DNA from 2 places in the Pseudomonas nunensis genome. Region 1 is predicted to be linked to the other one. Evidence: riboswitches for the same ligand, from Rfam matches in the RefSeq annotation. Region 1 holds a riboswitch; the other holds the start of a gene.

Region 1 (5,497 bases):
GTGCGGCGCGATGATTGGCGTAAACTGCGCCCAAGCCTGCGAGGAGTTTCCATGACCGCTATTACCATCACTGACGCCGCCCACGATTATCTGGCTGATCTGCTCTCCAAGCAGAACACCCCAGGCATCGGCATCCGCGTCTTCATCACCCAGCCTGGCACCCAGTACGCCGAAACCTGCATTGCCTACTGCAAGCCGGGCGAAGAAAAACCTGAAGACACCGCGTTGGGGCTCAAAAGCTTCACCGCGTACATCGATTCGTTCAGCGAAGCTTTCCTGGACGACGCGGTAGTCGACTACGCCACCGACCGCATGGGCGGCCAGCTGACCATCAAGGCGCCAAACGCCAAAGTCCCGATGGTCAACGCCGACAGCCCGGTCAACGAGCGCATCAACTACTACCTGCAAACCGAGATCAACCCGGGGCTCGCGAGCCACGGCGGTCAGGTCAGCCTGATCGATGTGGTCGAGGACGGCATTGCCGTGCTGAAGTTCGGCGGCGGTTGCCAGGGCTGCGGCCAGGCAGACGTGACCTTGCGTGAAGGCATCGAGCGCACCTTGCTCGAGCGCGTTCCGGAGCTCAAGGGCGTTCGCGATGTGACCGACCACACGCAGAAAGAAAACGCCTACTACTAAGGTGTTCGCTGCGGCATAAAAAAAACGGCACCCGTGAGTGCCGTTTTTTTATACGTGAACAGTTACCTGTGGCGAGGGGGCTTGCCCCCGTTGGGCTGCGAAGCGGCCCCTGCATTTTTCAGGCATACCTTGCATGCAGGTTTTGCGACGGCTTCGCCCCCGGACGGGGGCAAGCCCCCTCGCCACAAGTGCTTCAGGGCCTGTAAAGATGCGCATGCCCCGCGCGGTAAAGCGACGACTCGCTAAAGTGATCGCTTCCCAACACCCGACCCACCAGAATCAACGCCGTGCGCCGAAACCCCTTGGCCTCAACCTTCCCGGCGATATCCGCCAAAGTCCCGACCACCCAATCCTGATCCGGCCACGTCGCCCGGTGAATCACCGCAATCGGGCAGTCCGCGCCGTAATGCGGCAGCAACTCGGCCAGAATCTTCTCCAAATGATTGACCCCCAGATGAATCGCCATGGTCGCCCCGTGCTGCGCCAAACTGCCCAGTTCTTCACCGGCCGGCATCGCGGTCTTGTCGGCATAGCGAGTCAGAATCACGCTTTGCGAGATATCGGGTAACGTCAACTCCGCTCCCAGCAACGCCGCACAAGCCGCTGTCGCCGTGACGCCAGGGATGATTTCAAACGGAATACCCAGCTCTCGCAGGTAGCGAATCTGCTCGCCAATCGCGCCATACAGACTCGGATCACCGGAATGCACCCGCGCGACATCCTGACCGTTGCCGTGGGCGGTCTTGATCAGTTCGATGATCTGTTCCAGGTGCAGCTCGGCGCTGTTGACCAGCGTTTGCGCCTGGTGGCCTTCGAGCACCGCGACCGGCACCAGGGAGCCGGCGTAGATGATCACCGGGCAGCTGCGAATCAGCCGTTGGCCCTTGACGGTGATCAGTTCCGGGTCGCCGGGACCTGCGCCAATGAAGTAGACGGTCATCGTCAGTTCCTATGGAAAAAAGGGGCTGGGCAAGGCTTCAGATGAAGATTGCTCATGATCGAGGCAGGGATTATCGGGGATTTTATGCAGCACTGGCCAATGCGAGGGTGGCCTGGGCATATTTTTGTCGGGAAATCAGCAGCTTCGCCGGTGCCTGGGCCAGGTGTTCAGCCAGGGCCAGGGCGGCGCTTTCCGCGACGCCGTAGCAGCCGGTGCGTTCAAACGCGATCTGCGATTGATGGCTCAGTTGCAATTGGTAACCGGCCAATTGCTCACTGCTGAAATACATCACCTGCAGCCCCAGCTGCGCGGCTAACTCGATCAGGCCCGGTTCATCACGCTTCAGGTCGATGCTGGCCAAGGCCTTGATCTGGCGAAGTTCGATGTGATGCGCCTGCAGTGCCTGATCGAGCAGCGCCCGCAATGTGCTGGCGGGGCAGCCGCGCTGGCAGCCCAGGCCGACCACTAAAGTCGGCGCTGTGCCTTGTTCAGTCATGCGTGGTATTGACCATCGCTTTTGCGGCGGAACAACCAGGCGCTGATCAGGCCCAGGGCCAGCCAGAACACTACGTTGGTCAACTGCGAAGCGATTTTGAACTGCGATTCCAGAGCTTCCGGGGCCAGCATCGAGTGGACTTCCGGTTGCGGCGCGCCGATGACGTGCGGAACCGCCAGAATCGCCACGCCGAGGATCTTCATCAGCCAGTGACGGCTGAACACGATCAGCGCGATGCCGACAGCGGTGGACGCTGCAGTACCGATCCACCAGATCTGCCGTTGTGCCAGATCGGCAGCCGCAGTGCCCGGCAATTCAGGCGGCAGGCCCAAGGTCGGCGCCAGCACGAAGGTCGCGTAACCGGCCAGGCCCCAGAGCAGGCCCTGAGCAGTTTTGGTCGGGGCGCGCAGGGTGTAGAGACCGGCGAGCATCAGTGCGAAACCGACGGCGACCACCAGATTACCGCCGGTGGTGGACAACACGCGCTGCCAGCCGTCTTCCGGCTCCCAGGCTTCGGCGTCGTGGGTGTGTGCGGCCATGGCTCCATCGGCGTGCTCGTGAGCAACTACTGCGGCAGGCTCGGATTTTTCATAGGTTTCCGCCTGGAGAATCAGCGGAGCGACCCAGAAACTCTGCAGCAGGGTCAGCAGCAGGGCGGCCAGCAGCCCGGTGAAACCTGCGGTTTGCGCGATACGCTTGATCATGTCGGCAGGTCTCAATGGCACGGGAACGCGGAGCTGTGACGGGTATCGTGCGCGGCGTTGTGCACCGCTTCGATGTGCGAGAAACCGGCGAAATACACCAGGCACGCGCCAAGGATCGACGCACAAACGGCGGCGGTCAGGCGTTGGCTCAGGGTGGTTGTGGTGCTGGCGGTGGCTTTCTTGGTACTGCTGTCGGTGCTGCTGATGATCGACATGGCGCTTCCCTCTGGTCTGTCAGCGGGTGAATTGAGCGCATGCAAACCCCTGCGAGCGTGCGCGCAGAGGTTCAAACAGCGCCCGCCCACCGCGGGTTTGTTATTCAGTGATCGTACTGGTCACTTTGTGTTGCGGGCCGGTCTCCGGGCTCACGAGGGGTCAAGGCTTGCGCCGAAACCTGCAAGAATCACCTTCCCATGCCGAACTGCCGGCACAGTGGATCTGATTCTTCGCTCGCTTACCGTTGCGGGGGCAGCACCGGACTGACATGGCTTTAGAGTAAAGCACATGATTCACCGGTTTCCCGTTTCACCCTGTGAAGGGCACCCGTAACAAGGCGTGTAGGAGAGCATGGGCGGGGCGGGGGAGTCAATTGGCATGGGTTCTCAGTTGGAAACCGAGTCGCGCCCTTCGCGAGCAAGCCCGCTCCCACAGGTAACCGCATTCCCATGTGGGAGCGGGCTTGCTCGCGAAGGCGTCATCACAGTCGCTACAGAACTCAGCAGAACATTGACCCGCCCCCACACCATGCGTAGCCTTGCGCTTTCGAGGTTCTTCGGCGTTTGCCGAAGCTAAGAAGGGAACGCGGTCGATGCCGCGGCTGCCCCCGCAACTGTGAACGGTGATGTTCGCTGCCACGCCACTGCAAACCCCTCCAAAGGGTTCGCGGGAAGGCGCAGCCAACGCCAGTCCAACGACCGGCACACCGTCAGCCAGGAGACCTGCCTCGAAACGAATTCTCACTACAACCGGGCGGGGTGATCCGGTGGCGAAATTTTCCGCGCCTTTATCGCTGCGGTCGTCGTCCCGTATGCCCGCCACCTTGCCAAAGGGCATCCGATGAAAACACTGGCCAAACTCCCCGTCACTATCGTTACCGGCTTCCTCGGCTCGGGCAAAACCACCTTGCTGCGGCACATGCTCGACAACGCCCAGGGTCGCCGCATCGCGGTGATCGTCAACGAATTCGGCGAGCTGGGCATTGACGGCGAAATCCTCAAGCAGTGCTCCATCGGCTGCACCGAAGAAGAGGCCAACGGCCGCGTCTACGAACTGGCCAACGGCTGCCTGTGCTGCACGGTCCAGGAAGAGTTCTTCCCGGTGATGCGCGAATTGGTTGCGCGTCGCGGTGACCTCGACCACATCCTCATCGAAACCTCTGGCCTGGCCCTGCCAAAACCACTGGTGCAAGCCTTCCAGTGGCCGGAAATCCGCAGCGCCTGCACGGTTGACGCGGTCATCACCGTGGTCGATAGCCCGGCCGTAGCCGCTGGCACGTTCGCCGCGTTCCCGGATCAAGTCGACGCCCAGCGCAAACTCGATCCGAACCTGGACCACGAATCGCCGCTGCACGAATTGTTCGCCGACCAACTGGCCAGCGCCGACCTGGTCATCCTCAACAAGGCCGACCTGATCAGCCCGGAAGACCTGGCCCGCGTGCGCCTGGAAGTCGCCGAAGAACTACCGCCAGCCGTTAAAGTTATCGAAGCCAGCAGCGGTCGCGTGCCACTCGACGTGCTGATCGGTCTCGGCGCCGGCTCCGAAGAACACATCGACAGCCGCCACAGCCGTCACGATCATCACCACGAAGGTGAAGACGATCACGATCACGACGCCTTCGATTCGATCTCGATCGAGCTGCCACAAGCTGACGAAAGCCTGCTGATGGACGCGCTGACTCAACTGGTGGTCAAGCACGGCATCCTGCGGGTCAAGGGTTTCGCGGCGATCCCGAACAAGCCGATGCGCCTGCTGATCCAGGGCGTGGGCACGCGCTTCGACAAGCACTTCGACCGCCAATGGGGCGCCGAAGAAGCGCGCACCACGCGTCTGGTGCTGATCGGCCAGGAACTGGACGCCGCTCAACTCGAAGCGCAACTGCGCGCCGCGCTCAGCGTTTAAGCCATGCACCTGCTCAGGACCCAGCCCGGCGGTTTCGTGTCGGATGACAACATTGCCGACCTTGGACAAACCCCCGCCGAACTGGTGATCCTTTGCAGCGGCGATTCCAGCCTGGCGCTGCTCGCCGAAGCCGCGCAGCAATTGCCCGACGACTACCCGAGTGTGCGCTTGGCCAACCCGATGCAGGTGCAGAACCATGCGTCGGTGGACTTGTATGTCGATGAAGTGCTGCGCCACGCCAAGGTGATCCTGATCTCGCTGCACGGCGGCATCGCTTATTGGCGTTATGGTGTCGAGCGGCTGGTCGAACTGTCTGAACGCGGCGTGCAACTGATCCTGGTGCCCGGCGATGACCGCCCGGACCCGGAGCTCAGTGACCTCAGTACCGTGGGCGCGGAAGACCGCGATCGACTCTGGCAGTTTTTGCGTCAGGGCGGCATGGGCAATGCCCTGGATTTTTTCCGTTGCCTGGCCAATCGCTGGCTGGGTCGCGACTACGCCTGGGCTGAGCCGCAAACTCTGCCACGCACCGCGATCTACCATCCGCAAAAAAGCCCAGCTGAACTGAGTGATTGGCAAGCCGACTGGCAGGCCGATCAACCG
Region 2 (5,497 bases), 1.2 Mb from region 1:
GTCGGCAAGGAAGGCCTGCAAACCGGTGACCTGATTTTCTTCGCCACCAATGGCGGCTCCCAGGTCAGCCATGCCGGTATCTACGTCGGTGAAGGCCGCTTTGTTCACGCGCCTGCCACCGGCGGCACGGTGAAGCTCGACAGCCTTTCCAAAGCCTATTGGCAGAAAGCCTACCTGAGCGCCAAACGCGTCTTGCAACCAGAGCATCTGGCGCGTAATCAGTAGGTTTTTACGCGGAGGTTGTGATGACCAATCGCACGCTCAATCTCGACGATTCCCTGTATCAATACCTGCTCGACGTTTCCCTCAGGGAAACGTCGCTGCTCAAGCGCTTGCGCGATGAAACCCAGACGCTGCCCATGGCCCGCTGGCAAGTGGCGCCTGAGCAGGGGCAGTTCCTCGCCTTGCTGGTCAAACTCACCGGCGCCACGCGTCTGCTGGAAATCGGCACCTTCACCGGTTATAGCGCCTTGTGCATGGCGGCGGCGTTGCCGGAGGACGGCTCGTTGATCTGTTGCGATATCCCCGGCGACTACAACGCCATCGCGTGGCGTTACTGGCAGGAAGCGGGGCTCGCCGAACGTATCGATTTGCGTCTGGCGCCGGCGCTGGAAACCCTCGCTCAGCTGGAACAACCGGGCGTGTTTGATCTGATCTTTATCGATGCTGACAAGGCTAACTACCCGAGTTATCTGGAGCACGCCCTGCGTTTGCTGCGGGTGGGTGGTCTGGCGATATTCGACAACACGTTGTGGAGCGGACGGGTGCTGGAGAGCAATCCCGAGAGCGTCGACACGCGGGCGATTCAGAAGCTCAATCGAGCGTTGAAGGATGATGCGAGAGTGGATTTATCGTTGCTGCCGATTGGCGATGGATTAACGCTTTGCCGCAAACGCTGACGCTTATAAATGTGGGAGCGGGCTTGCTCGCGAAAGCGATGTGTCAGTCGACATTATTGTTGAATGACACACCCTCTTCGCGAGCAAGCCCGCTCCCACATTGGGTTTGGTGTTGGCAGGAAGAGTTTTATTTAGCCGCCGAAACCCGCCAAACCTTGTTCCCCACATCATCCGCCACCAGCAAGCCTCCCTGCTGATCGATCACCACACCCACCGGCCGACCCAAAGCGTTTTCATCTTTATCCAGGAACCCGGTCAGCACATCGACGGGCTGCCCGGTCGGCTTGCCTGCGGTGAACGGCACGAAAATCACTTTATAGCCGCTGTGCGGTTTGCGGTTCCATGAGCCGTGCTGGCCGACGAAGGCGCCGTTGGTGAACGGTGCCGGCAGTTTACTGCCTTCGGCAAAGGTGAAGCCCAGCGAAGCGGTGTGCGGGCCGACGGCGTAATCCGGGGCGATGGCCTTGGCGACCATTTCCGGATTTTGCGGCTCGACGCGCACATCGACGTGCTGCCCGTAATAGCTGAACGGCCAGCCGTAGAACGCGCCGTCTTTGACTGAGGTGATGTAGTCCGGCACCAGGTCGCTGCCGATCTCATCCCGCTCGTTGACCGAGGTCCACAACGCGCCGCTGCTCGGTTCCCAGCCCATGCCGTTGGGGTTGCGCAAGCCCGAGGCGAAGATCCGGTGATTGCCGGTGGCTCGGTCCACTTCCCAGATCGCCGCGCGACCTTCTTCTTTATCCAGGCCGTTTTCGCCGACGTTGCTGTTGGAGCCCACCGTCACGTACAGCTTGCTGCCGTCCTTGCTGGCGATGACGTTTTTGGTCCAATGGTGATTCAGCGTGCCGCCCGGTAGATCGACAACTTTGGTGGCTGGCGCGGTGATGGAGGTTTCGCCGTCCTTGTACGGAAAACGGATCAACTTGTCGGAGTCGGCCACGTACAGATCGTTGCCGACCAGTGCCATGCCGAAGGGCGAGCTGAGATTTTCCAGGAACACCGTACGCGTTTCGGCCACACCGTCGTGGTCCTTGTCCCGCAGCAGTGTAATCCGGTTCGGGCTTGGAACACCGGCGCCGGCGCGGCCCATGACTTTCTTCATCACCCAGCCGCGAATGCCGGTGGAGTCGTCAGGCTTGGGCGGAGCATTGGTTTCCGCCACCAGCACATCACCGTTAGGCAGCACGTAGAGCCAGCGCGGGTGATCGAGGTTTTCAGCAAATGCCGCCACTTGGGTTCCCGCCGCCGGGGTCGGTTTGGCGCCAGCCGGCCAGCCGATCGCCGGGGCGATATTCACCGTCGGGATCAGGGTTTTGTTCGGTTCTGGCAGTTTGGGCGATGGACCGGTGCCGTCCGTGACTTGCAGGCTGGAGGTCTCGCCGCAGGCAACAAGCCCTCCGGCGAGTGCGATAACGAGAACGAGCTGGGGTTTGCGCATGCTGATCTTCCCTATGAATGCACTGATCTAATCTAGAGAAGCAAACAGCCGCGATGGTTCAACCGATCAGCCACGGGCCTCTTTGAACAGCACCGCAATGCCCGGGTGATACTGGCCGGATTCGTTGCGCAACTTGCGATAGGCGTAGGGAAAATACCAGGCCACGGCGCAGGAGTGTTCCTTCTGCAAGTCGTCGACCATGTCCTGGAGTTCTTCGGGGGTGGCACTTTGCTGGGCTTTTTGCGGAGCCACGAACAGGCAGCCGAGTTTCAGGTCGCTGGCGTAGCTGATCCGCTTGGCGTCGCCGGTGATATCGACCAAGGCTTGTGTCAGGTTCAGGCTGTTGACCTTGGGCCAGCGCTGGGTGGCCTGAAGGTAAGCGCGTGCTTCGCTGGCGGCGATCAACAGATCGGCGCGAGCATTGCGTTCGCCTTCTTCGGTCTGTTTGCGGGTCGGCGTCTGTTGCAGCGTGACCATTTCCGCCATCCAGGCCGCGGCCGAAAGCAGGCTGATATTGGCTTTTTCGTCGAACCAGTACGGTGCATCATTATCGCCGCGCACAGCGTTATAGCGGTCGATACAGTCAAACCAGCGTTCCAGCAGCGGGCGCAGGAATTCCAGCTTCGGATTGCTGATGATCATGCCTTGCATGTGGCTCACCCTTATTATTGTGTTGTGAGATTGTGGCTCTTTGATATCACTGCTCAGAGTGTGGCACAAGAATGACGTCGGATAATTGATCGACGGCAGAAATTCGCCCGGTGGCGTCCCGGCTTTAATTGACGCTCCACCCCCAACCCTCTAACCTTCGCGGCTTGTTTCAGGTGCTCTGTGGCCGTGGTCGACAGAGTGAAACAGGGAAGCCGGTGAGTGACGTTGTTCATTGATGAACAACCACGATCCCGGCGCTGCCCCCGCAACGGTAAATGAGTGAAAGCTGCGTCTTGAGCCACTGTGTCGACTGACATGGGAAGGCGCGCAGTCCGGTGCAAACCGCTCATGAGCCCGGAGACCGGCCTGATCCATCCAGCGGCATCACGGTGGGCGATGCCAGGCTTTTTGCCGTCTATTCTTGTGCCTGCCCGCCGTTATCCAGCCTCAACGGAGAGCTCCCCCATGACTGATACCCCCGATCGTGACGAACGCCACCTGGCGCGCATGCTGCGAAAAAAAGCCGTGATTGACGAGCGCATCGCCAATTCGCCGAACGAATGCGGCCTGCTGTTGGTGCTGACCGGCAATGGCAAAGGCAAAAGCAGCTCGGCCTTCGGCATGCTCGCCCGCTCCATGGGCCATGGCATGCAGTGCGGTGTGGTGCAGTTCATCAAGGGCCGTAACAGCACTGGCGAGGAACTGTTCTTCCGGCGCTTCCCGGAGCAAGTGCGTTTTCATGTGATGGGCGAGGGCTTCACCTGGGAAACCCAGGACCGTCAGCGCGACATCGCTGCCGCCGAAGCCGCTTGGGAAGTATCCCGTGAACTGCTGCGCGATCCGTCGATCGGCCTGGTGGTGCTGGATGAGCTGAACATCGCCCTCAAGCACGGTTACCTCGATCTCGATCAAGTGCTCAGCGATTTGCAGGCCCGTCCGCCGATGCAACATGTCGTCGTCACCGGTCGCGGCGCCAAGCCGGAAATGATCGAACTGGCCGACACCGTCACCGAAATGAACGTGATCAAGCACGCTTTCCAGGCTGGGATCAAAGCGCAAAAAGGCGTCGAGCTGTGAATACTATTTTATGAAAAGCATACGTCATTGCCCGGCGGTACTGATTGCCGCGCCGGCCTCCGGTCAGGGCAAGACCACCGTCACCGCCGCGCTGGCCCGGTTGCATCGCAATCAGGGGCGCAAGGTGCGCGTGTTCAAATGCGGCCCGGACTTCCTCGACCCGATGATCCTCGAGCGCGCCAGCGGTGCGCCGGTTTATCAATTGGACATGTGGATGGTCGGCGAGCAGGAAAGTCGTCGGCTGTTGTGGGAAGCCGCCGGTGAAGCCGATCTGATTCTGATCGAAGGCGTCATGGGCCTGTTCGACGGCACGCCGTCCAGCGCTGACCTGGCGCGGCACTTCGGTGTGCCGGTACTCGGTGTAATCGACGGCACCGCCATGGCCCAGACCTTTGGTGCGTTGGCATTGGGATTGGCGAAGTATCAGCCGGACCTGCCGTTTGCCGGCGTCCTCGCCAACCGCGTCGGCACTTTGCGTCACGCGCAATTGCTCGAAGGCAGCCTGACTGAAGGCTTGCGCTGGTACGGCGCACTGTCCCGGGAAACCGGGATCGAATTGCCGAGCCGTCACCTTGGCTTGGTGCAGGCCAGCGAGTTGAACGACCTCGATCTGCGCCTCGACGCCGCAGCCGATGCGTTGGCCAGCAGCTGCGAGGTAGCGTTGCCACCGGCCGTCGAATTCGCAGCTCCGGATGTGCTCGAAGCCGAGCCGTTGCTGGCGGGCGTGCGTATTGCCGTGGCGCGTGACGAAGCGTTCGCTTTCACCTACGGCGCCAGCCTCGATTTGCTGCGAGCGATGGGCGCCGAGTTGTCATTCTTCTCGCCGATTCGCGATACCGAATTGCCCGAAGCTGACAGCCTGTATCTGCCCGGTGGTTACCCCGAACTGCACCATGTGGCGCTGTCGCAAAACACCTCGATGCTGACCGCGATTCGCGCGCATCACGCCGCAGGTAAACCGTTGCTGGCGGAATGTGGCGGGATGCTTTATCTGCTCGATTCGTTGACTGACGTTGAAGGTACTCGCGCTGAACTGGTCGGGTTGCTGGCCGGGGATGCGGTGATGCAAAAGCGTCTGGCGGCATTGGCGTTGCAAGCGGTCGAGTTGCCGGAAGGCCTGTTGCGTGGGCACACCTATCACCATTCGTTGACCAGCACGGAGCTGGAGCCGATTGCTCGGGGCTTGAGCCCTAACGGCGGGCGCGGGGCGGAGGCGGTTTATCGTGAGGGGCGGATGACGGCCTCTTATGTGCATTTTTATTTTCCGTCGAATCCGTCGGCGATTGCCGCGCTGTTTGCGCCTGATCTTGAGGCCGCCTTCGCGAGCAGGCTCGCTCCCACATTAGAAGGTGGGATGCCTGAAGAAACGCAGTCCACTGTGGGAGCGAGCCTGCTCGCGAAGAGGCCATGACCGACAACGCCTTCTCCG

Evidence for each region. Region 1 has a riboswitch for cobalamin ahead of cobW (cobalamin biosynthesis protein CobW). Riboswitches for the same ligand answer to the same signal wherever they lie in the genome.
Region 2: another riboswitch for cobalamin. It lies ahead of cobO (cob(I)yrinic acid a,c-diamide adenosyltransferase); the one in region 1 lies ahead of cobW (cobalamin biosynthesis protein CobW).

What each region holds. Positions count from the first base shown of each region.
Region 1 covers NZ_CP101125.1:3,067,116-3,072,612, reverse strand. Annotated here, with positions in the region: gene nfuA (Fe-S biogenesis protein NfuA) at 52-636, shown strand; gene cobM (precorrin-4 C(11)-methyltransferase) at 830-1,576, opposite strand; gene NK667_RS13120 (cobalamin biosynthesis protein) at 1,659-2,072, opposite strand; gene NK667_RS13115 (CbtA family protein) at 2,069-2,776, opposite strand; gene NK667_RS13110 (CbtB domain-containing protein) at 2,788-2,991, opposite strand; cobalamin riboswitch at 3,110-3,338, opposite strand; cobalamin riboswitch at 3,525-3,736, shown strand; gene cobW (cobalamin biosynthesis protein CobW) at 3,833-4,894, shown strand; gene cobN (cobaltochelatase subunit CobN) at 4,898-5,497, shown strand, end outside.
Region 2 covers NZ_CP101125.1:4,296,339-4,301,835, reverse strand. Annotated here, with positions in the region: gene NK667_RS18745 (C40 family peptidase) at 1-225, shown strand, start outside; gene NK667_RS18740 (O-methyltransferase) at 246-899, shown strand; gene NK667_RS18735 (PQQ-dependent sugar dehydrogenase) at 1,027-2,340, opposite strand; gene NK667_RS18730 (hypothetical protein) at 2,407-2,991, opposite strand; cobalamin riboswitch at 3,146-3,375, shown strand; gene cobO (cob(I)yrinic acid a,c-diamide adenosyltransferase) at 3,457-4,068, shown strand; gene NK667_RS18720 (cobyrinic acid a,c-diamide synthase CobB) at 4,079-5,479, shown strand; gene bluB (5,6-dimethylbenzimidazole synthase) at 5,476-5,497, shown strand, end outside.